DNA from 3 places in the Streptococcus sp. HMSC073A12 genome. Region 3 is predicted to be linked to each of the others. Evidence: predicted binding sites of a transcription regulator. Region 3 holds the regulator's gene; each other region holds the start of a gene.
The links. Region 3 encodes NrdR, which represses ribonucleotide reductase genes. Its sites were predicted from a motif close to ACACNATATATNGTGT; they were not measured.
Positions count from the first base shown of each region.

Region 1: nrdH (glutaredoxin-like protein NrdH) is a predicted target of NrdR. The motif match lies at 2,199-2,214, and genes of this name have one in related genera.
Region 2: HMPREF2876_RS08650 (deoxynucleoside kinase) is a predicted target of NrdR. The motif match lies at 5,568-5,583, and genes of this name have one in related genera.

Region 1 covers NZ_KV810536.1:63,115-69,811, forward strand. The annotation lists gene ptsP (phosphoenolpyruvate--protein phosphotransferase) at 1-1,667, opposite strand, end outside; gene HMPREF2876_RS04390 (phosphocarrier protein HPr) at 1,669-1,932, opposite strand; gene nrdH (glutaredoxin-like protein NrdH) at 2,330-2,548, shown strand; gene nrdE (class 1b ribonucleoside-diphosphate reductase subunit alpha) at 2,643-4,802, shown strand; gene nrdF (class 1b ribonucleoside-diphosphate reductase subunit beta) at 4,955-5,914, shown strand; gene HMPREF2876_RS04410 (CPBP family intramembrane glutamic endopeptidase) at 6,041-6,697, opposite strand, start outside.
Region 2 covers NZ_KV810564.1:19,492-26,178, forward strand. The annotation lists gene HMPREF2876_RS08620 (replication initiator protein) at 1-480, opposite strand, end outside; gene HMPREF2876_RS10680 (hypothetical protein) at 526-708, opposite strand; gene HMPREF2876_RS08625 (helix-turn-helix domain-containing protein) at 916-1,425, shown strand; gene HMPREF2876_RS08635 (low temperature requirement protein A) at 1,738-2,883, shown strand; partial or broken gene HMPREF2876_RS10970 (DUF308 domain-containing protein) at 3,570-4,078, shown strand; gene HMPREF2876_RS08645 (HD domain-containing protein) at 4,150-4,809, opposite strand; gene HMPREF2876_RS08650 (deoxynucleoside kinase) at 4,874-5,512, opposite strand; gene HMPREF2876_RS08655 (epoxyqueuosine reductase QueH) at 5,697-6,464, opposite strand.
Region 3 covers NZ_KV810520.1:19,772-26,468, forward strand. The annotation lists gene HMPREF2876_RS00105 (PTS transporter subunit IIBC) at 1-1,265, shown strand, start outside; gene HMPREF2876_RS00110 (endonuclease/exonuclease/phosphatase family protein) at 1,282-2,097, shown strand; partial or broken gene HMPREF2876_RS00115 (hypothetical protein) at 2,145-2,741, opposite strand; gene nrdR (transcriptional regulator NrdR) at 2,907-3,380, shown strand; gene HMPREF2876_RS00125 (Replication initiation and membrane attachment protein) at 3,381-4,529, shown strand; gene dnaI (primosomal protein DnaI) at 4,530-5,429, shown strand; gene HMPREF2876_RS00135 (NADPH-dependent oxidoreductase) at 5,426-6,139, shown strand; gene der (ribosome biogenesis GTPase Der) at 6,478-6,697, shown strand, end outside.

The DNA of each region.
Region 1 (6,697 bases), on a different contig from region 3:
GCACGTTGAGCAAGTTCTTGCATCTTCTTCGTATCCAATTTCTTCATCAAGCTACGTGTACGAAGAACAGATGTTGCACTCATTGAGAACTCATCCAGACCGATACCAACTAGAAGTGGAACAGCAGTTTGGTCACCTGCCATTTCACCACACATACCAGCCCACTTGCCTTCAGCGTGAGCAGCTTTGACCACTCGATCCACTAAGCGAAGGATAGATGGGTTATATGGTTGGTAAAGATAGGAAACTTGTTCGTTCATACGATCAGCAGCCATTGTGTATTGAATCAAGTCATTGGTACCAATTGAGAAGAAGTCAACTTCTTTTGCAAATTGGTCAGCGAGCATTGCTGCCGCTGGAATTTCAATCATGATACCAACTTGAATATTGTCCGCAACTGCCACACCTTCTGCAAGCAATTTAGCTTTTTCTTCTTCCAAAATGCCCTTTGCTGCACGGAATTCAGTCAACAAAGCAACCATTGGGAACATGATACGCAATTGCCCATGAACAGATGCACGCAAAAGTGCACGTAATTGTGTGCGGAACATTGCATTTCCTGTTTCCGAAATTGAAATACGAAGCGCACGGAATCCAAGGAATGGATTCATTTCTTTTGGAAGATCAAAGTAAGGAAGCTCTTTGTCTCCGCCAATATCCATTGTGCGGACAACAACTGGCTTACCATTCATGCCTTCCAAAACAGCTTTGTAAGCTTCATATTGCTCATCTTCTGTTGGGAAATCTTGGGAATCCATATAAAGAAACTCAGTACGGTAAAGTCCGACAGCTTCAGCGCCATTAGCGTTGACACCTTCAACATCTTTTGGTGTACCGATGTTTGCAGCCAGTTCAAAATGTTTTCCGTCAGCTGTTACTGTTTCAGCATCTTTCAGTAAATCCCATTCAGATTTTTGTTTTGCATAGGCTTCACCCGCTGCTTTAAAGGTTGCAACTTGTTCTTCTGTTGGATTGATAATAACCTCACCAGTAATTCCATTCACAGCAACTGTATCACCGTCTCTTACTAATTCGGTAATGTTATTTGTTCCAAGAACCGCAGCAATTTCAAGAGTACGAGCCATAATAGCTGAGTGACTTGTACGTCCACCAATGTTGGTTACAAAAGCTTTAACAAAGTTTTTATCTAATTGAGCGGTATCAGAAGGAGTCAAGTCGTGAGCAATCACAACCACTTCTTCATTGATCATAGCAGGGTTTGGCAAGCGTACACCAAGCAAGTGAGCCAACACACGTTTGGTCACGTCGCGAATGTCTGCTGCACGTTCTTGCATGTATGGGTTATCTTCCATATTTTCAAAGAGAGTGATGAACATGTCTGTTACTTCTTTCAGACCTGCTTCAGCATTCACTTTTTTTGCACGAATTGTTTCTTTAATCTGACCAATCATTTCTGGGTCAGAAAGTACCATTAAGTGAGCATCAAATACTTGAGCTGCTTCTTCTCCAAGGCTTTCTACTGCTTTCTCACGGATAACAGAAAGCTCGTTCTGTGAAGCTTCAAGAGCTACATCCAAACGAGCCTCTTCTGCATTTGTATCTTCGACTGAAGCAGTCTCAAATGATAAATCCGGTTGAACAAGTAGATATGCCTTAGCAACAGCAACACCATCAGATGCTGCAATTCCTTTTAGCATTTCTGTCATGTTAAGCCAATCCTTCTTTTGTCATTGTTTCTGCGATTGCTACAATTGCATCATCAGCGTCTGCACCTTCTGCAGTAATTGTTACATCAGCCCCTTGACCAACACCAAGACTCATAACACCCATGATTGATTTGAGGTTTACTGATTTACCTTTGTATTCAAGAGTAATATCTGAAGCAAATTTGCTAGCAGTTTGAACTAACAAAGTTGCTGGACGTGCGTGAATACCTGTTTCTGCCACAATGTGGAAATCTTTAGAAGCCATAGTTTGACTCTCCTTTAATGTAATCTTTTTGGGGTCTCATGTGATAACCCTTACAATTCTAGATTATAACATCTTTGTAAAATTTTTTCAAGAATTTTATGTGTATTCAGCAAGTCTTTTTTATGAGAATTACTGAAATTTCATTAAAACGAGATTTTCACTGTCCAATTGATTGACACATTTTTAATCCATTGTTCCCTAAGGAAAGCTTAGTCTAACGAAGCCCAAAACAGGAGTTCATTCTATCTTTTTCTCTTTCCAAGAAAACACTATATCTAGTATCATGGTATTTAAAATTCCAAAACAAAACACAATATTTAGAACGTGACAGTTGACAAAATTCCCTGATTTGGATATACTAATTCTATACTGAATTTAAAGAAATTAGGAGTTCATTATGGTAACTATTTACTCAAAAAATAATTGCGTGCAATGCAAAATGACAAAACGCTTCTTAGATACGAATCATGTCGAATATCGTGAAATCAACTTGGACGAACAGCCTGAATACATCGATCATGTGAAAAGCTTAGGCTTTAATGCTGCTCCAGTCGTTCAAACTCCAACGGAAGCATTTTCCGGTTTTCAACCAGGTAAATTGAAAAAATTATCATAAAATTGTTGTAATCATAGAGCTATCCAGCCGCTTCTATAAACCATAGAAGCTCTTTCTTTTGCAAAACAATTCAATTATTTAGAAAAGGAACAATATGGGACTTAAACAACTCGAAGACGTGACGTATTTCCGTCTGAATAACGAAATCAACCGTCCAATCAACGGACAGATTATGCTTCACAAAGATAAGGAAGCCTTGGAAGCATTCTTTAAAGAAAATGTTGAACCAAATACGAAAAAATTCTCTTCTATCACAGAAAAAATTCACTATTTAATTCAAGAAAACTATTTAGAAAAAGAATTCATCCAGCTTTATTCACCTGAATACATCGAAGAGCTAGCTTCCTTCATTCATGAGCAAGATTTCCACTTTAAATCTTTCATGGCAGCTTATAAATTCTACAATCAATACGCTCTCAAAACAAATGACGGCGAGTATTACCTTGAAAGCATGGAAGACCGCGTTCTTTTCAATGCGCTCTATTTTGCCAACGGTAATGAAGCAATCGCCAAGGATATTGCCAATGAAATTATTCACCAGCGCTATCAACCGGCTACACCAAGCTTCCTCAATGCAGGACGTGCCCGTCGCGGTGAACTAGTTTCTTGCTTCCTCATCCAAGTAACAGATGATATGAACTCTATCGGCCGCTCCATTAACTCTGCTCTGCAGCTATCTCGTATCGGTGGTGGCGTTGGGATCTCTCTCAGTAACCTGCGTGAAGCAGGTGCTCCCATCAAAGGGTATGAAGGGGCTGCTTCTGGTGTTGTACCAGTGATGAAACTGTTTGAGGACAGCTTCTCTTACTCTAACCAGCTGGGGCAACGTCAGGGAGCCGGGGTTGTTTACCTCAATGTCTTCCACCCAGATATCATCGCTTTCCTTTCTACAAAGAAAGAAAATGCTGACGAAAAAGTTCGGGTTAAAACTCTTTCTTTAGGAGTTGTCATTCCAGATAAATTTTACGAATTAGCTCGTAAGAATGAGGAAATGTACCTCTTCAGTCCTTACTCTATTGAACGCGAGTACGGTGTCCCATTTGCTTATATTGATATTACTGACAAATATGACGAATTGGTTGCCAACCCTAAGATTAATAAAACGAAAATTAAAGCTCGTGATTTAGAAACAGAAATTTCTAAACTCCAACAAGAATCTGGCTATCCTTATGTCGTAAATATCGATACAGCTAACCGTTCAAATCCAATCGACGGTAAAATCATCATGAGTAATCTCTGCTCTGAAATCCTGCAAGTACAAGAACCAAGTCTCCTGAATGATGCTCAAGAATTTGTACATTTGGGAACGGATGTTTCTTGCAATCTTGGGTCGACCAATGTAGTCAATATGATGACTTCACCAGATTTCGGTAAGTCTATCCGTACCATGACGCGGGCGCTAACGTTTGTTACAGATAGCTCTCACATCAAAGCCGTTCCGACTATTGATCATGGCAATAGCTTAGCTCATACTTTTGGGCTAGGAGCCATGGGCTTACACAGTTATCTGGCTCAACAGTTGATTGAATATGGTTCAGCTGAATCAGTTGAGTTTACCAGCATTTACTTTATGCTCATGAATTATTGGACACTTGTTGAATCCAACAATATTGCTCGTGAGCGTGGCATGACTTTCCACAACTTTGAAAAATCTGATTATGCCAACGGTACTTACTTTGACAAATACCTGACGGGTGAATTTGTACCTCAGTCTGACCGTGTCAAAGAACTCTTCACAGGCATCTTTATCCCGTCTGCAGAAGACTGGGCAGAGTTACGCGATAAGGTTAAGGCTGACGGTCTCTACCATCAAAACCGCCTAGCCGTTGCACCGAATGGCTCTATCAGCTATATCAATGATGTATCTGCTTCTATCCACCCTATTACGCAACGCATCGAAGAACGCCAAGAAAAGAAAATCGGAAAAATCTACTATCCCGCAGCTGGTCTATCAACTGAGACGATTCCTTATTATACCAGCGCTTACGACATGGATATGCGCAAGGTCATTGATGTCTATGCAGCAGCGACTGAGCATGTAGATCAAGGACTATCTCTGACCCTCTTTATGCGTAGCGACATTCCGCAAGGACTCTACGAATGGAAAACCGAAAACAAACAAACGACACGCGACCTGTCTATCCTGCGCAACTATGCCTTTAACAAGGGCATCAAATCGATCTACTATGTCCGCACCTTTACAGATGACGGCGGCGAAGTTGGAGCCAACCAGTGTGAGAGCTGCGTGATTTAACGAGGATTAAAATTTCTCTTGTTTATGTTAGTACAACAGCTGCTATGAGCGAGATTCTTTTGTACTATATAAAGTTTTTAAAAACCTTTCAGAACAAATTTAAACTATCTGTAAACGATAAAAATCAATTGGAATAAAAGAAAGTAATCAACATGAAAACCTATTATAAAGCCATAAACTGGAATGCCATTGAAGATGTCATTGACAAGTCCACTTGGGAAAAGCTGACCGAGCAATTCTGGCTCGATACGCGAATCCCCCTCTCCAACGATTTGGATGACTGGAGAAAATTATCACCTAAAGAAAAAGACCTTGTTGGTAAGGTCTTCGGCGGATTAACATTATTGGATACGATGCAATCCCAATCAGGTGTCGAAGCTATCCGAGGAGATATTCGCACACCTCATGAAGAGGCTGTGTTGAATAACATCCAATTCATGGAGTCTGTTCACGCTAAGTCGTATTCATCTATTTTCTCAACCCTTAACACGAAATCAGAAATTGACGAAATTTTTGAATGGACCAATACAAATCCTTATTTGCAAAAGAAAGCAGAAATTATCAACGAGATTTACCTCAATGGAAATGCTCTTGAAAAGAAGGTTGCCAGTGTCTTTTTAGAAACCTTCCTCTTCTACTCTGGTTTCTTTACTCCGCTCTACTATCTTGGAAATAACAAATTAGCCAATGTAGCTGAAATCATCAAATTGATTATCCGCGATGAATCTGTCCACGGAACGTATATCGGTTATAAATTCCAGTTAGGCTTTAACGAATTGCCAGAAGAAGAACAAGAAACATTCCGAGAATGGATGTACGACCTGCTCTACACCCTCTATGAAAACGAAGAAGACTATACAGAAACTTTGTATGACGGCGTCGGATGGACGGAAGAAGTCAAAACTTTCCTTCGGTATAATGCTAATAAAGCTCTGATGAATCTTGGTCAAGACCCACTTTTCCCTGATACAGCTGATGACGTCAATCCGATTGTCATGAATGGTATTTCAACTGGAACCTCTAACCATGACTTCTTTTCTCAAGTCGGAAACGGTTATCTTCTTGGTGAAGTTGAAGCCATGCAAGATGATGATTATAATTACGGGTTATAAAATATCAATTAACAAAAATAACATCTAATAACACAAAAACACGAATGGGACATACCAACAATAAGTGGTACTACTCCTTTCGTGTTTTTGATTTTAAATTATGAATGATTTGCCATTTTTAAACCACTATTGAAACATCGTAAGCAGCATAACGAGAGCTGCTGGTGTGTTGTTTAAAATATGCACAGCTATTGAATCCTTGAGATTTCCTCGACGTGCAAAGGCAGCATAAAGCACTAATCCCATGGCAAAATAAAGTGGAAACTCTGTCCATTTTGAAATATGAGGAAGTGCAAAAATGATAGATGTTATGATGGCTGCTGATATTTTTTGATCTTTCTCAAAGAAAAAGATTGTCGCAAAACCACGGAATACTAATTCTTCAATCACCGGAGCTATTATTGCAACAGTTACTACATATAACAGAGCAAAAAAAATATGATTAACAGACATAATTTTTCCTAGACTTTGTAAAGCGTTATCGTTGCTGGTCGTACTTTGTCCTGTTAAAAGAATATTTAGATAAGTTCCAACTACTGCTACCACTCTCGCCACTAAAAAGAATAACAAGACTTTTCCAAAATCTCCCCAAGAAAACGACAGAACTTTGACGTCTTTTGAGATGTGTGTTTGGTATCTTCTCCATAAAGTGCGGATAGCAAAAAACACGAGCACAAGGTAGGCTAACACCAGTAAAATTTCTATATACACGGGCAAATCTTGCCCTCTAGCTAGAAACAACATAGGAATGCCATTGATAGCCATGACTAACACAATCAGTCC
Region 2 (6,687 bases), on a different contig from region 3:
ATGGGTAACACCACCTTTAATATGTTGCAAATTAACGATCTCAGGCCTGTTGAAAATGTCAAATGCCAAATCAAAACGAGACAAACGTACCGTCAATGAATTCAATCTAGCAAAGTACATTAATTGCCTCCATACTTTCATTCCATCAAATTCTTTTAAAGTGTTAGGATTGAAATCAATCCGAATCAATTGTTCATTTCCATAAATGGCTAATTGGAAGAATATAATATTGATTGAATCATACTCATTAAAAACTTTAGCTAAAGTAAAGACATCATCTCGAACATTATCATATATTTCAAATGAATCAACTCTTGTACTTATTGCCTGTTTCAGATTTTTGAAAATCCGTCTTAGAGAACCAGTGTCTGTATCCCAGATAACCGTTAGTCTATCGATACTGACATCTAACCTCTGTACTAATTCTCCTACATCACATCGTTCTTGAATGCTTCTTAAATCTTGTATAGAAACCAACAAAATTGTCCCCCCTTCTTTTAGATTTTTTAGGCCTCAGAAACACCGTCAAATCAACGTTTGCTCGTTCCGTCGTTCTTTGGACGTTGTCCTAAGTGTCCCTTTTTGCTGGCTGTTAGAATAGCCAGCTTTTGCTTGGCTAGAAATTGTATGGACGACAGTCTGCAGGACTTCGCCTGACTTCCCGTCAGGCTCGTCCCTTGACCTTGTCCACACAATTTCTAGCTCCAAGGCTTCGAATAGTCATAAGTCATAGTCTCGCCCTCAACTTCCTCCTCACTCACTGTCCTTAAACTTACGAACCATTTTGTATAGTTTATAACTTGTTTATAAGTTATAAATATATTTTATAAAAATTATTTTGGATAGTCAACTAAAAACTTGATTTGTAAGTTTATAGGTGATAAAATAAGTTAAAAATAAAATTAGGAGTTTCCCATGACCTTTATTATTCAAAATTTTGGACCCAATTTGGCACGCCTACGCATAGAAAAAGGAGTAAGTCAAACTCAACTTGCGGAAGATTTAGGAATCGGTAAACAATCCATCTCTGACTACGAAAAACAAAAAAGCTATCCTACCTTTGCAAATTTGGATAAGATAGCGGAATATTTTAATGCAACTCCAACCCAACTCTTTGGAACGAGTAAAGAGATTGAGTTAGAAAAGAGTGTTCTTGAATCTAATGAATACTCTGATAAAGTAAGTGAAATCTTAAAAGCTGTCAAATACATCGAGCATTTCCTACATACTGATGGACAGTACTTAGAGGATTTACTTTACCTAACAAGAGGCAACCAACTATACACAGAAGATGGAAAAGAGTTGTATATTGATCCAACTTCTCAGAAAAGAACACTTCATACCCAATATGAACCTGGTTTTATTGAAGCAAGAGATAAATCTCCACTAGAACTCTTAATTGAAAATAAGGAGCTATTAGATTAAATAAAAAAGCGAGTTTTAGGCTCGCTTTTTCTATTGTATAATCTTATTCTTCAGTTCTTCCGGTTGCTTAGTTGCATTGAACTCAACTCGTTTTGTTGTTCCATCTTTCTCAGTATGATAATAACTTGAATGTTTCAACACCCATTCTTTATTACCAATCATCAAACACTCTGCCTGTGAGTTGGTACATGAGGTAAATGTGTCCAAGGTTTTTACAATTCGCGCCACATAAAGTTATTTAAGCATCTCCTTTTCTCTCATTACCATTTTCTGTTATAATAAATTGTACTTCTAGAATAGAAAGGACTTAAGATGACAACTCTTATTAAACATAAACGTGTAGAATTTTCAGAACTTTTTTATGACCTAGTTTTTGTTTTTGCAATTTCAAAAGTAACTACTTTAATTGAGCATCTTCATAACGGTATTTTGACTTGGAATTCTTTCCTTGATTTTTTCATGGCTGTCTTGGTTCTCACTGATTCATGGATGATTCAAACCGTTTATACCAATCGCTATGGAAAGAACTCTTTATTTAACATGGTAATCATGTTTATCAAAATGGGACTTTTACTCTTTATAGCCAATATGATTGGACCTGATTGGCAACAATATTTTCATTATCTTTGTTGGGCTGTTGGTACATTAACCTTTACCTTATTTTTACAATATTTGGTTGAATTTTTTAGAAAATCAACCGATAATGTTGAACGGGAAAGTATCAAAGGTTTTCTATGGATAACAGGTCTAGGAAGTTTAGGAGTCTATCTAGCAGCTCTTCTTCCTATTTACGTTGGAGTCTCTGTCTTATTTGCTAGTATTCTGCTAACATTTATTATGCCAATTATCTTGCTTAGTAAAGATAAGCATTACCAGGTAAATCTCCCCCATTTAATCGAGCGCATCTCCCTTCTTGTCATTATTACGTTTGGAGAGATGATTATGGAGCTAGCTAACTTCTTTACAATCGAGAATTTCTCGATTTATTCGGTTCTTTATTTCATTATTATGCTTTCTCTGTTCTTGTTTTATTTTGGTCAATTCGACCATGCTATTGATGAAAAATCTAATCAAAAGGGACTATTTCTAATTTACAGTCACTATCCTATTTTCATTGGACTTATTATGATGACCGTTTCGATGAGTTTTCTTCTGAATCCTGAAGCTAATCTTCTCTTTGCAACCAGCTTCTCTTATATCGGATTTGGCCTCTTTCAAGCTGCTGTCCTAGTAAATGGGCCCTATAACAAACACTATCTTCGCTATTCGAAAAGTTACTACTGTGTCCAAGCGACACTCTATCTGGCTGCCTTGATTCTCTCTTTAATCTTTGCTTCTAATCCTATAATAGTAGTGAGTATAACAACCATTTTAGCTCTAGCTATAGCCATTCATTTTATTTATTTTTATATGACACAGAATAAAAAATATTCCAAATCTAACTGGGGGTTCTTTTAATGAGTTTATAACATAAAAAAAGCTTTGGAAACCAAGGATTTAATTTTTTCATTAATTTGTTTTTCCATTTTATCCTCCGATTTGAACTCGCACTGACATTTATTTATAACAACACTATATATCTAGTATGGCATAATCATTAGGTATTATAGGTTTTCAAACCAAATGTGAGTCATTCGTTTTTGCCCCACTTTTGCCCCATTTTTAAATCCTGACATTGAAAATACCTAAATGCATCTTCCAAAAATCATTTGTTTTTCAACATTTTTGATTACTTTCAATATAAAAATTTCTTACACATCCATGTAGGGGGCATAATAAAATTTAAGTAGAAAGAGTTTGGGACAAAAAGATTTCAATTTTTAAAAATCTTAATTATTAAGCCCTTCAAATCTATAATTAAATGCGAAAAGCGAACAAAGCAGAATTCTGATTACCAGAAAACTAGTTTTGTTCGCTTTTTATATTTGAGGTCGGATTTTTGTCCCATCCTCTTTTTTGTTGTTCCCACTTATAATCTTCTAACCTTGTTATAGTTACAAAAAATAATAAAACAGCCTTTTTTGTTCCACAAAAAGCCATACTAAAATTCTCAAACTATCTATTTCCTTTCTTGATATCTCCCATCAAAAGAGTTAAAATGCTTTCATTCTCAAACTATACTATATAGGGGGTATTGAAATGAAATTTCTAATCGTTTATTGCTATTCCTTGCAGGAGTTGTTTTTATCCTTTTAGCACTTTTTCTATTTACAAACCCAGTAGCTAATCTTGTTGCTTACAGCTGGTGGATTGCATTTGGTTTACTGGTTGCTTCTATAGCAGCTATTTTAGGCTATTTCTCTGTACCAAAAGAGCTTCGCTCACCAGTTTATCTTTTCCAAGGGATTGTTAATCTTCTCTTAGCTCTCTACCTCGTTGCCTATGGATTGTGACCTTACCTGTCATCATTCCAACCATTTTAGGAATTTAGTTAATTGTAGAAGCCATTATTGCTTTCTTTAAAGGTAATTGTCTAGGACTGATTTTCCCTGCTATTGGCAATCACATCATGTGGGTGGCGCTACTTGTATTTCTGCTTAGATTAGTCATTTTGTTCAATCCAACAGCTACAAGCGTCTTTGTCATTTATGCCGTTGCTTTTGCATTTTTAATTGCTGGTTTTACCTATATCGTTGATGCCTTTCGTAAATAATCTAGCTACCATTTTGGGCATATTAAAATAGCTGGGAAGTTATATTCTCAGCTTTTTCGTATCTTTAATTGTCACTTTTTCGCATCCCATTCTGCATAGAATTGCTCTAGGTATTCTTCCAAAAAGTGGTGGCGACCTATCGCTAATTGCTTAGCATAGTCTGTATTCATCAAGTCTTTTAATTTGAGTAATTTCTCATAGAAATGCATGATAGCTGAACTCTTCCCAGCGCGATATTCTTCCAATGTCATGTTTTCTCTCGGCTGCAAATCTGGATCGTGAATCGGTCTCCCTATATGACCTGAATAAGCCATAGCTCGCGCTATTCCAATCGCTCCAATCGCATCCAAACGGTCAGCGTCTTGAACAATTTGCCCCTCCAAAGTGCTGACATTCTTCTGTTGATGACCACCTTTAAATGACATCGTTGAAATAATATCCAGCACATGAGCTATTTCCGCATCTGAAGCCTGATGATTCTGTAGCCATTGCTCAACCTTTTGCAAGCCCACCTCTTCATTCTCATTTAATTTCCCGTCAGCTATATCATGCAGCAAGGCAGCTAGCTCGCAAATAAAAACATCTGCTTGTTCTTGTGTAGCAATTTCTACAGCATTGTTCGTGACACGCACAATATGCCACCAGTCATGCCCGCTCATCTCGTCTTTCAGTTCAGCATAAACAAAATCTCTCGCTTCTTGAAGAATTTTCGCTTGTCTATCCGTTATCATCTGTCACCCTTTTTATTTATATACACAAAAATCTCGAAGCGATTTTGAGATTTTTTGATTGAACTCACTTTTGAAGGCCAATCGTTTTCATTTTTTGTTGAATTTGTTGATACACGTGATTCCAGTCATTTGGATTTGCAATATCTAAATCATCCGTTGCAATTCTCATTTTAGGACTATAATTGTAATCTTCATACCAATTTTGATAATGCTTGTAAAGCAGCTGATAGTAGTCAGCGAGCCCATTTTCTTCATTTGGTTGCTCATAATCGCGACCACGTTTTTTGATATTGTTCATAATATGATCGAAACTTCCGTCTAAATAAATCAACAAATCTGGCGCCTTCTTAGGTAAACCTTGGATTTCTTCCATCATATTGTCCAAAAGTTCCAAGTAGATATTGTACTCTTGCTCACTAATGCTGCCTTTGAGGGTATTGATGTAAGTAAACAGAGCATCTTCATAAATAGAACGATCTAGAATGTTATTGTCATCATGATAGGCCGCTTTAATCATTTTAAAGCGTTTGTTTAGAAAGTAAATCTGCAAAGCAAAACCATACTTATCAGGGTCTTCATAATACTTATCCAAAATAGGGTTTTCTTCTACAGGTTCAAAAAAAGGCTGCGTTCCTAATTCCTCGGCTAGTCGATAAGTGTAGGTCGTCTTGCCTACCCCAATCATGCCCGCTAAAATAATCACTATCTTCCTGCACCTCCCAAATCTATCCAATATCAGGTCATCAGTCTCAGTTGAACTACCATATATTGTGCCAAAGAAAATGATAACACAATATATTGATGACGTCAAGATATAAAACTTCTAAATGTACAAACAAAAATAACCTTGTATAAAGAAGCGCAATCAACTCCATACAAGCGTTATTTTAGGATTCTCCATTCGTGACAGTAAATTTGATATGCGAATAATCTTTTTCTAAATCTTTTCCTTTCAAAAAAGCCGTCGCATCTTTTTTAATCTGAACGAGGTCAATTCCTTGCGCCTGTGCTGCAAATACACAACCACAATAACATTGGCGGTAAATGTCGTACTCCTCGCACATTTCGACTGAGCGCTTATAGCCTTGATTTTTCTTGAAATCACTAGGAAGATACTGCGTTGCATAAACTTTCTGTACTTCAATTCCAACGCTATTGATTGTCTGCGAATTTTTATGAGGGCTGATTGTCAAGGCACTTCCAAAATAGTCAAATCCCAAATCAACCGCCACTTGTGCCGTTTTATCCAAGCGATAATCATAGCAAACTTTACAACGATCGCCACCTTCCGGCTCTTCTTCCAAACCGTGTACTGTCCGGAAAAATTCCTGAGGCTCATAGGGAGCTTCTAAATATTGAACATGATTACCAGTATTTTCATTAAAATCGTGAACAAATTTTTGAGTAACATAGGCACGGCGTTGGTATTCTGCTTTGGGGTGAATATTTGAATTGGCAAAATAAACCGTCACGTCCGCATACTGGGTCAAATACTCCAGCGTATAAGTTGAGCAAGGTGCACAGCAGGTGTGCATCAAAATCGTAGGACGCTTCTGGTCTGCTTTCCAAACTTTGACCATTTTTTGCATCACGCGGTCGTAATTGATCTTTTGATTGGGATTCATTTTACTCAGAATTTCTTCAACATCAATCATTGTTTTCTCCTTAGAAATGTATCACTATTTTACCACAGAAAAGGAGCAGAGACAAATAGACAAAAGAGAATGGCTTTGTCAAGTGGTACTAATTTATTAAGTAACAGCAATAAATTCCTAATATTCATCGAACATTTTTGGAACTTCTATTTTTACTTTGTATCCTTTTTGTCTTCTATATGAAATCAAGCTAAAAAAGAGGTTGAGACAAAAGTTCCCAACC
Region 3 (6,697 bases):
CTCGTTTTAAAGTTGGGCAAATGATTGGTTCATTTGGTATTTTGATGGGGGTTGCCTTTGCAATTTATCGAAATGTAGATGATGATAAGAAACATAAATACAAAGGGATGATGATTGCAACAGGACTTGCAACTTTCTTAACAGGTGTTACAGAACCAATTGAATACATGTTTATGTTTGTTGCAACACCTCTTTATTTGGTGTATGCTGTTGTGCAAGGGTCAGCCTTTGCTATGGCAGATATTGTTCACTTGCGTATGCACTCATTTGGTTCAATCGAATTTCTGACTCGTACTCCACTAGCCATCAATGCTGGTTTGGGTATGGATATTATTAATTTTGTTTGGGTAACAGTGCTCTTTGCAGTTGGAATGTATTTTATTGCCAACTTCATGATTAAGAAATTTAACTACGCAACTCCAGGACGTAACGGAAACTATGAAACAGCTGATGGAGAAGATAGTCCTTCGTCTACCGCAGCTGGTGGCAAAGTAGCAGAAGCATCTCAAACTGTGAATATTATCAATCTTCTTGGTGGACGTGCAAACATTGTTGATGTTGACGCATGTATGACACGTCTTCGTGTAACTGTTAAAGATGCAGAAAAAGTTGGTACAGAAGAGCAATGGAAAGCCGAAGGAGCTATGGGCTTGGTGATGAAAGGTCAAGGTGTTCAAGCAATTTATGGACCAAAAGCGGATGTTTTGAAATCTGACATTCAAGACTTACTTGACTCAGGCGAAGTGATTCCTGAAACTCTTCCGAGCCAAATGACAGCTTCACAAGCTGCCGAAGCGAGCTACAAAGGCGTGACAGAAGAAGTTGAGACAGTCGCAGACGGTGAAGTGATTGCGATTACAGATGTCAAAGATCCAGTCTTCTCTCAAAAAATGATGGGTGACGGATTTGCTGTTGAACCTGAAAATGGCAAGATTTACTCACCAGTAGCAGGTACGGTTAGCAGCATTTTCCCTACCAAGCACGCTCTCGGTCTTTTGACTGATAATGGTCTTGAAGTGCTTGTTCATATCGGACTTGATACAGTCAGTCTTGAAGGTAAACCATTTGAAGTGCATGTTGCAGAAGGACAAAAAGTTGCAGCAGGTGATCTTCTTGTGACAGCTGATTTAGAAGCTGTCAAAGCAGCAGGTCGTGAAACTTCAACAGTTGTTGTCTTCACAAATGCACAAGCTATTAAATCTGTAACCGTTGAAACATTCGGCAAAGTAGCAGCGAAAACAGTTGTTGCTAAAGTAGAATTGTAAATAGAAAAGAGAAATCATGGCAAAATTCCTGACTTTAAATACTCATAGTTGGATGGAAGATGAGCAAGAAAAAAAGCTAGATCAACTAGCTGAGCGGATTCTTCAAGAAAAATATGATGTCATTTGCCTGCAGGAAGTCAATCAAGAAATGGAGTCTGAACAGGTTGTTCAGGCTCCATTTTATCATGCGGTAGATGGCGCCATTGCGATTCATAAAGATCACTTTGCGCATTGTCTCGTGGAGAGATTGATAGAGAAAGGTCTTATTTATCATTGGTCTTGGGCTTATAATCATATTGGTTTTGATCGGTTTCATGAGGGAGTTGCTATTTTATCCTTAAAGCCGTTGAAACCAAGTGAGTTATTGGTTTCAGATGCCAACGATCCAACAGATTATCACACTAGAAAAGTCCTCTTAGCAGAAACAGAAGTTGATGGACGGCTTGTAACGGTGGCTTCCTGTCATCTTTCTTGGTGGGACAAAGGCTTCCAAGAAGAATGGGTACAAGTAGAAAAAGAATTGTTGCAGCGCGATATGCCTCTAGTATTGATGGGGGATTTTAACAATCCCGTCGGTTATGAGGGCTATCGGCACATTCTAAAAAGTCCGCTTGCTCTGCAAGACAGTCATGTTGTTGCGGCTACAGTCATTGGTACAGCAACAGTCGAAGGCGATATTGCCGGCTGGGCTGGAAACAAGGATGCTCTAAAAATTGATTATATCTTTACGAGTAAAGATTTTAACGTTAAAAAATCTGCTGTTGTTTTTGACGGCAAAGCAACACCTGTCGTTAGTGACCATTTTGGGTTAGAAGCAGAAGTTGCATTGTAACAATCAAAAACGGGAAGTTGTGAGATGAAACTTCCTGTTTTTGATTGTTATTCTTTAGAGGTGTGGCGTTTCCCAGCGTTTATAGCATTGGCCTCAGTCGTGGAGACTACTCTGTCAAAACGTGTATTGCGTGGCATATTATCTATACTATACCAATAAACATCAGCAGTTCCGTTACGAGCTACATAAACGGTTCGTTCCTGCTGTTGAGCTTCTTGTGCTGCAGCAGCCTCTTGTTGTTGCTGCGCTTGAGCGGCAGCTGCTTCTTCTTGTTTTCGTTTTTCTTCCGCTTGTTTAGCTATTTCTTGTTCTTTTGCTGCTTTTTCTTGCTTAGCTTGTTCCGCTTCCTTTTTCTTCTCTTCCTCAGCGGCTTTCTCCTTCTTTGCCTGTTTCTCTTTTTTACCTATAGCAATATATTGCTAGTTTTCTCTTTTGTAGGAGTCAAACTCATTTTTTAATGCTTTGTAGTCTTTAGCAGCTTCTTCATTGCTTTTTGTTAATTTTCGAATCTGTGCTTTATATTCTTCCCCATTTTCGCGCTGATTTCCCATGGCAGAAAAGGAACCTAACAAAAGAATAATTAGAGCTAGAATAGCAATATTCTTTTTGTCTTTAAAAAAGGCAACAGAAAAAAATCTTTTCATCATAATTCTCCTTGAAATGATAACGTTTACAATTATTATATAAAATTTCTTGAGAGAAGTAAATAGGATAACGGATTATTATATATTTTCGTGAGGAAGTTCCTATCTTTTGTTATTTCTTAAAACATGGTATAATGAAGTATTAAGAATTCAGGAGGGAAGCAGATGCGTTGTCCTAAGTGTGGTGGTAATAAATCAAGTGTTATTGACAGTCGGCAAGCAGAAGATGGCAACACAATCCGTCGTCGGCGTGAGTGTGATGAATGTCAGTATCGCTTTACGACTTATGAACGTGTAGAAGAACGGACGCTCGTTGTCGTTAAAAAGGATGGCACGCGGGAACAATTTTCAAGAGATAAGATCTTTAATGGAATCATTCGCTCGGCGCAAAAACGTCCTGTTTCTAGTGATGAGATTGAAGCAATTGTTAGCCGAATTGAGCAAAAAGTGCGCAGCAGTAATGAAAACGAAATCGCAAGTGAATTTATCGGAAGCTTGGTTATGGAAGAGTTGGCGGATTTAGATGAAATTACTTATGTTCGTTTTGCTAGTGTTTATCGTAGCTTTAAAGATGTGAGCGAGCTGGAAAACCTCTTGAAACAGATTACAAAAACAGCTAAAAAGAAAAAGGAACAATAAATGAAACCGAATGATCAATTTTCTTTTGTGAAGAATAATCTGATTAGTCAGGATAGCACCAATTTGATTCGTCTGTATTTGCCAATTCTAGGGCTTGATGCGACTTCTATCTATCAATATTTTCTTGCTTTTTGGGACGATGGAAAATCATCTTATACTTTTGGGCACATTTTGAATCATCTCAATCTGGGGATGAATGCCTTGCAAAAAAGTTTAGAAATGTTGTCTGCTATGCAGTTAGTAGAGCTTTATCATACGGAGAATCATTTTCAGGTCTATTTGCAGCCCACATTAGCGTCTGGTGAATTTTTAAGCAATCCTGTTTATAGACGCCTGCTAGAAAAGAAGATTGGTGAAGCTGCAGTAGAAGCTTTGTTGCCTAGTCACCCAAGTGGTGAGAAGCAAGATGTGAAGCTGTCAGAGATTTTTCAAGTGGAAGATGCAAAGGTAGAGCCGCAATCAAAACAGAATCATTTTGACTTGGATTACTTTAAACAATTGATGGCGCGAGAAAACTTGCGTTTTGAAAACGAAAAAGAAGATTTGCTGGTACTCTTTGCTATTTCAGAGCAACAAAATTGGACTTGGTATGAGACCTATTTGTTGGCTAAGGAAACGGCTGTCGGTCATGTGATTTCAACCAAGCGAATGAAGCAAAAATTAAATCAAAAGCCTGCTGCAAGTGGATTTTCTAATACTGAACAAACGATTATTCGAGAGGCTAAGAGTAAGTCAGCCATGCAGTTTTTGGCAGAAATCAAAAAAACAAAGCATGCGACAATCACACGAGGAGAACGTCAGTGTTTGCAAGAATTGGCAAATTTGGGACTGTTAGATGAAGTTATCAATGTGATTTTGCTGTTGACTTTTAACAAAGTAGATTCAGCTAATCTCAATGAAAAATACGCTTTGAAAGTGGCAAATGACTTTTCATATCAGGAAGTGGCATCGGCAGAAGAAGCAGTTTTGCGGATTCGTGAGCGAAATCAACAACCAAGCAAAAAAGCAAATCAAACGGCTACTTCAAAGAACAATGTTCCCGACTGGAGCAATCCTGACTATAAGAATGAAACAAGTGCTGAAAAGCGGGCTGAGCTAGAGGAGCAAAAGAGAAAACTTTTAGCGAAATTAGACCAAGGAGGTGACTAGATGGAGAGTGTCGGACAAACGATGGCGCATAGGAACCAAGCTCGTCAATTTGACTATGAAGAGTTGGTGAAACAAATCGTTACCGATCCAGATGTGGCGGCTTTTATCCAGTCTGAGCGATTGACACCTGCTGAAATCAAACGAAGCATTTCTAAGTTTAATCAGTATATTTCTGAGCGAAACCGTTTCTTGCTAGGTGATAAAGCGTATATTGCCAAAGGCTATAAGCCGATATTGGTGAAGAATGAGGGGTATGCAGATGTTTCTTATGAAGAAACTCCCGAACTAGTCGAAGCGCAGAAACAAGCAACTATCAATGCACGGTTAAATTTAATTAGTCTTCCGGCTAGTCTCAAGGAAGCTAGTTTGGCAAAAGTGGATTTGGACGATGTTGGTCGTTATAAGGCTTTTGAGTTGCTGACGAATTTTGTGGCAGATTATCCAAACTACAAAAAAGCGATTTACCTTTATGGTGATTTTGGCGTGGGAAAAAGTTACATGATGGCAGCCTTAGCACATGATTTGTCGGAAAAACGTAGTGTTTCCACGACCTTGCTTCATTATCCTAGTTTTGTTTTGGATGTAAAGAATGCTATTTCTTCTGGTCTGGTTAAGGAAAAGATTGATGAAGTAAAAGTAGCGCAAGTCTTGATTTTGGATGATATCGGTGCGGAGCAATCAAGTCCGTGGATGCGAGATGAGATTTTGCAGGTTATTTTACAGCACCGGATGCAGGAAAATTTGCCAACTTTCTTTACATCGAATTTTAATTTTGCGGATTTGGGACGGCATTTTGCGACATCCAAAAACGGAGATGAAACTTGGCAGGCTCGTCGGGTCATGGAAAGAATAAAATTCTTAGCAGAGGAAGTTCGTCTGGAAGGAGAAAATCGCCGATGAATGAAACGATTGATTTGATGAAAAAGCATACTTCTGTTCGTCGTTTTACAGATGAGCAGATTTCAGATGAGGATTTGAAGGTGATTATTGATGCTGGTCGAGCAGCCTCTAGCTGGAAGAATTTCCAATCTTATTCGATTATTGTTGTTCGCAATCAAGAAAAGAAAGCAGCCTTGTTTGATTTGGTGCCTCAGGAGGCTATTCGTCAGTCATCTGTTTTTCTTCTTTTTATCGGAGACCTCAATCGAGCTGAGAAAGGTGTGCGACTTCATACGGATACCTTTTACTCACAAGGAGTGGAGAATCTTCTGATTAGTTCTGTTGACGCTAGTCTGGCCGCGCAGAATACTCTTTTGGCGGCTGAAAGTCTGGGATATGGCGGGGTCATCATTGGCTTGATTCGCTATGCTTCTAGGGAAATAGCAGAGCTGTTTAACTTACCAGATTATACGTATCCTATTTTTGGAATGGCTTTGGGAAAGCCGGATCAGCACCATGCTGTTAAACCACGTTTGCCGTATGAAACAGTCGTTTTTGAAGAAAACTATCAAGAACAGGACACATCTGTTATTCAGAACTATGATCAGATTCAAGCAGACTATGCTGGAGATCGAGCAACTGATACATGGAGCGAGCGACTAGCGAAGCAATTTGCTCAAAAGCCCAATCTTGCTAGTCAAAATCTATTACAAGACAAGAAATTATTGTAAAATAAAGAGAGTGAGACAAAATCGGTCATTTCGAAACAATTCGATTTTGTTGGCTTGCCCGCACAGCTCGAAAGGTTTGGGAAACCTTCCGAGGTTGGAAATAAACTCAAGTAAAACTTGACGTCAAAAGGGATATAAAAGCTGATTTATCAGCGCATTAGACCCCACTTAGCAGTGTTTGATTGGCACTAATTGCCTAGTCAATTGTACATGGGAAATTCTAAATTGCCTAAAGTCAATAGAGTTTCTCCAAACCGCTGCGCCCTGTAATTATAACTACATAAACAAGCGAAGCTGAGCATTGTGTCCCAGCTTCTTAGAACAGAAAGAGGAACACTATGGCTTTACCAACTATTGCCATTGTCGGCCGTCCTAATGTCGGCAAATCAACACTTTTTAACCGAATTGCCGGGGAGCGGATTTCGATTGTTGAGGATGTTGAAGGAGTGACCAGAGACCGTATTTATGCAACGGCTGAGTGGCTGAATCGCAAGTTTAGCATGATTGATACAGGCGGGATTGATGATGTAGATGCGCCTTTTATGGAGCAAATCAAGC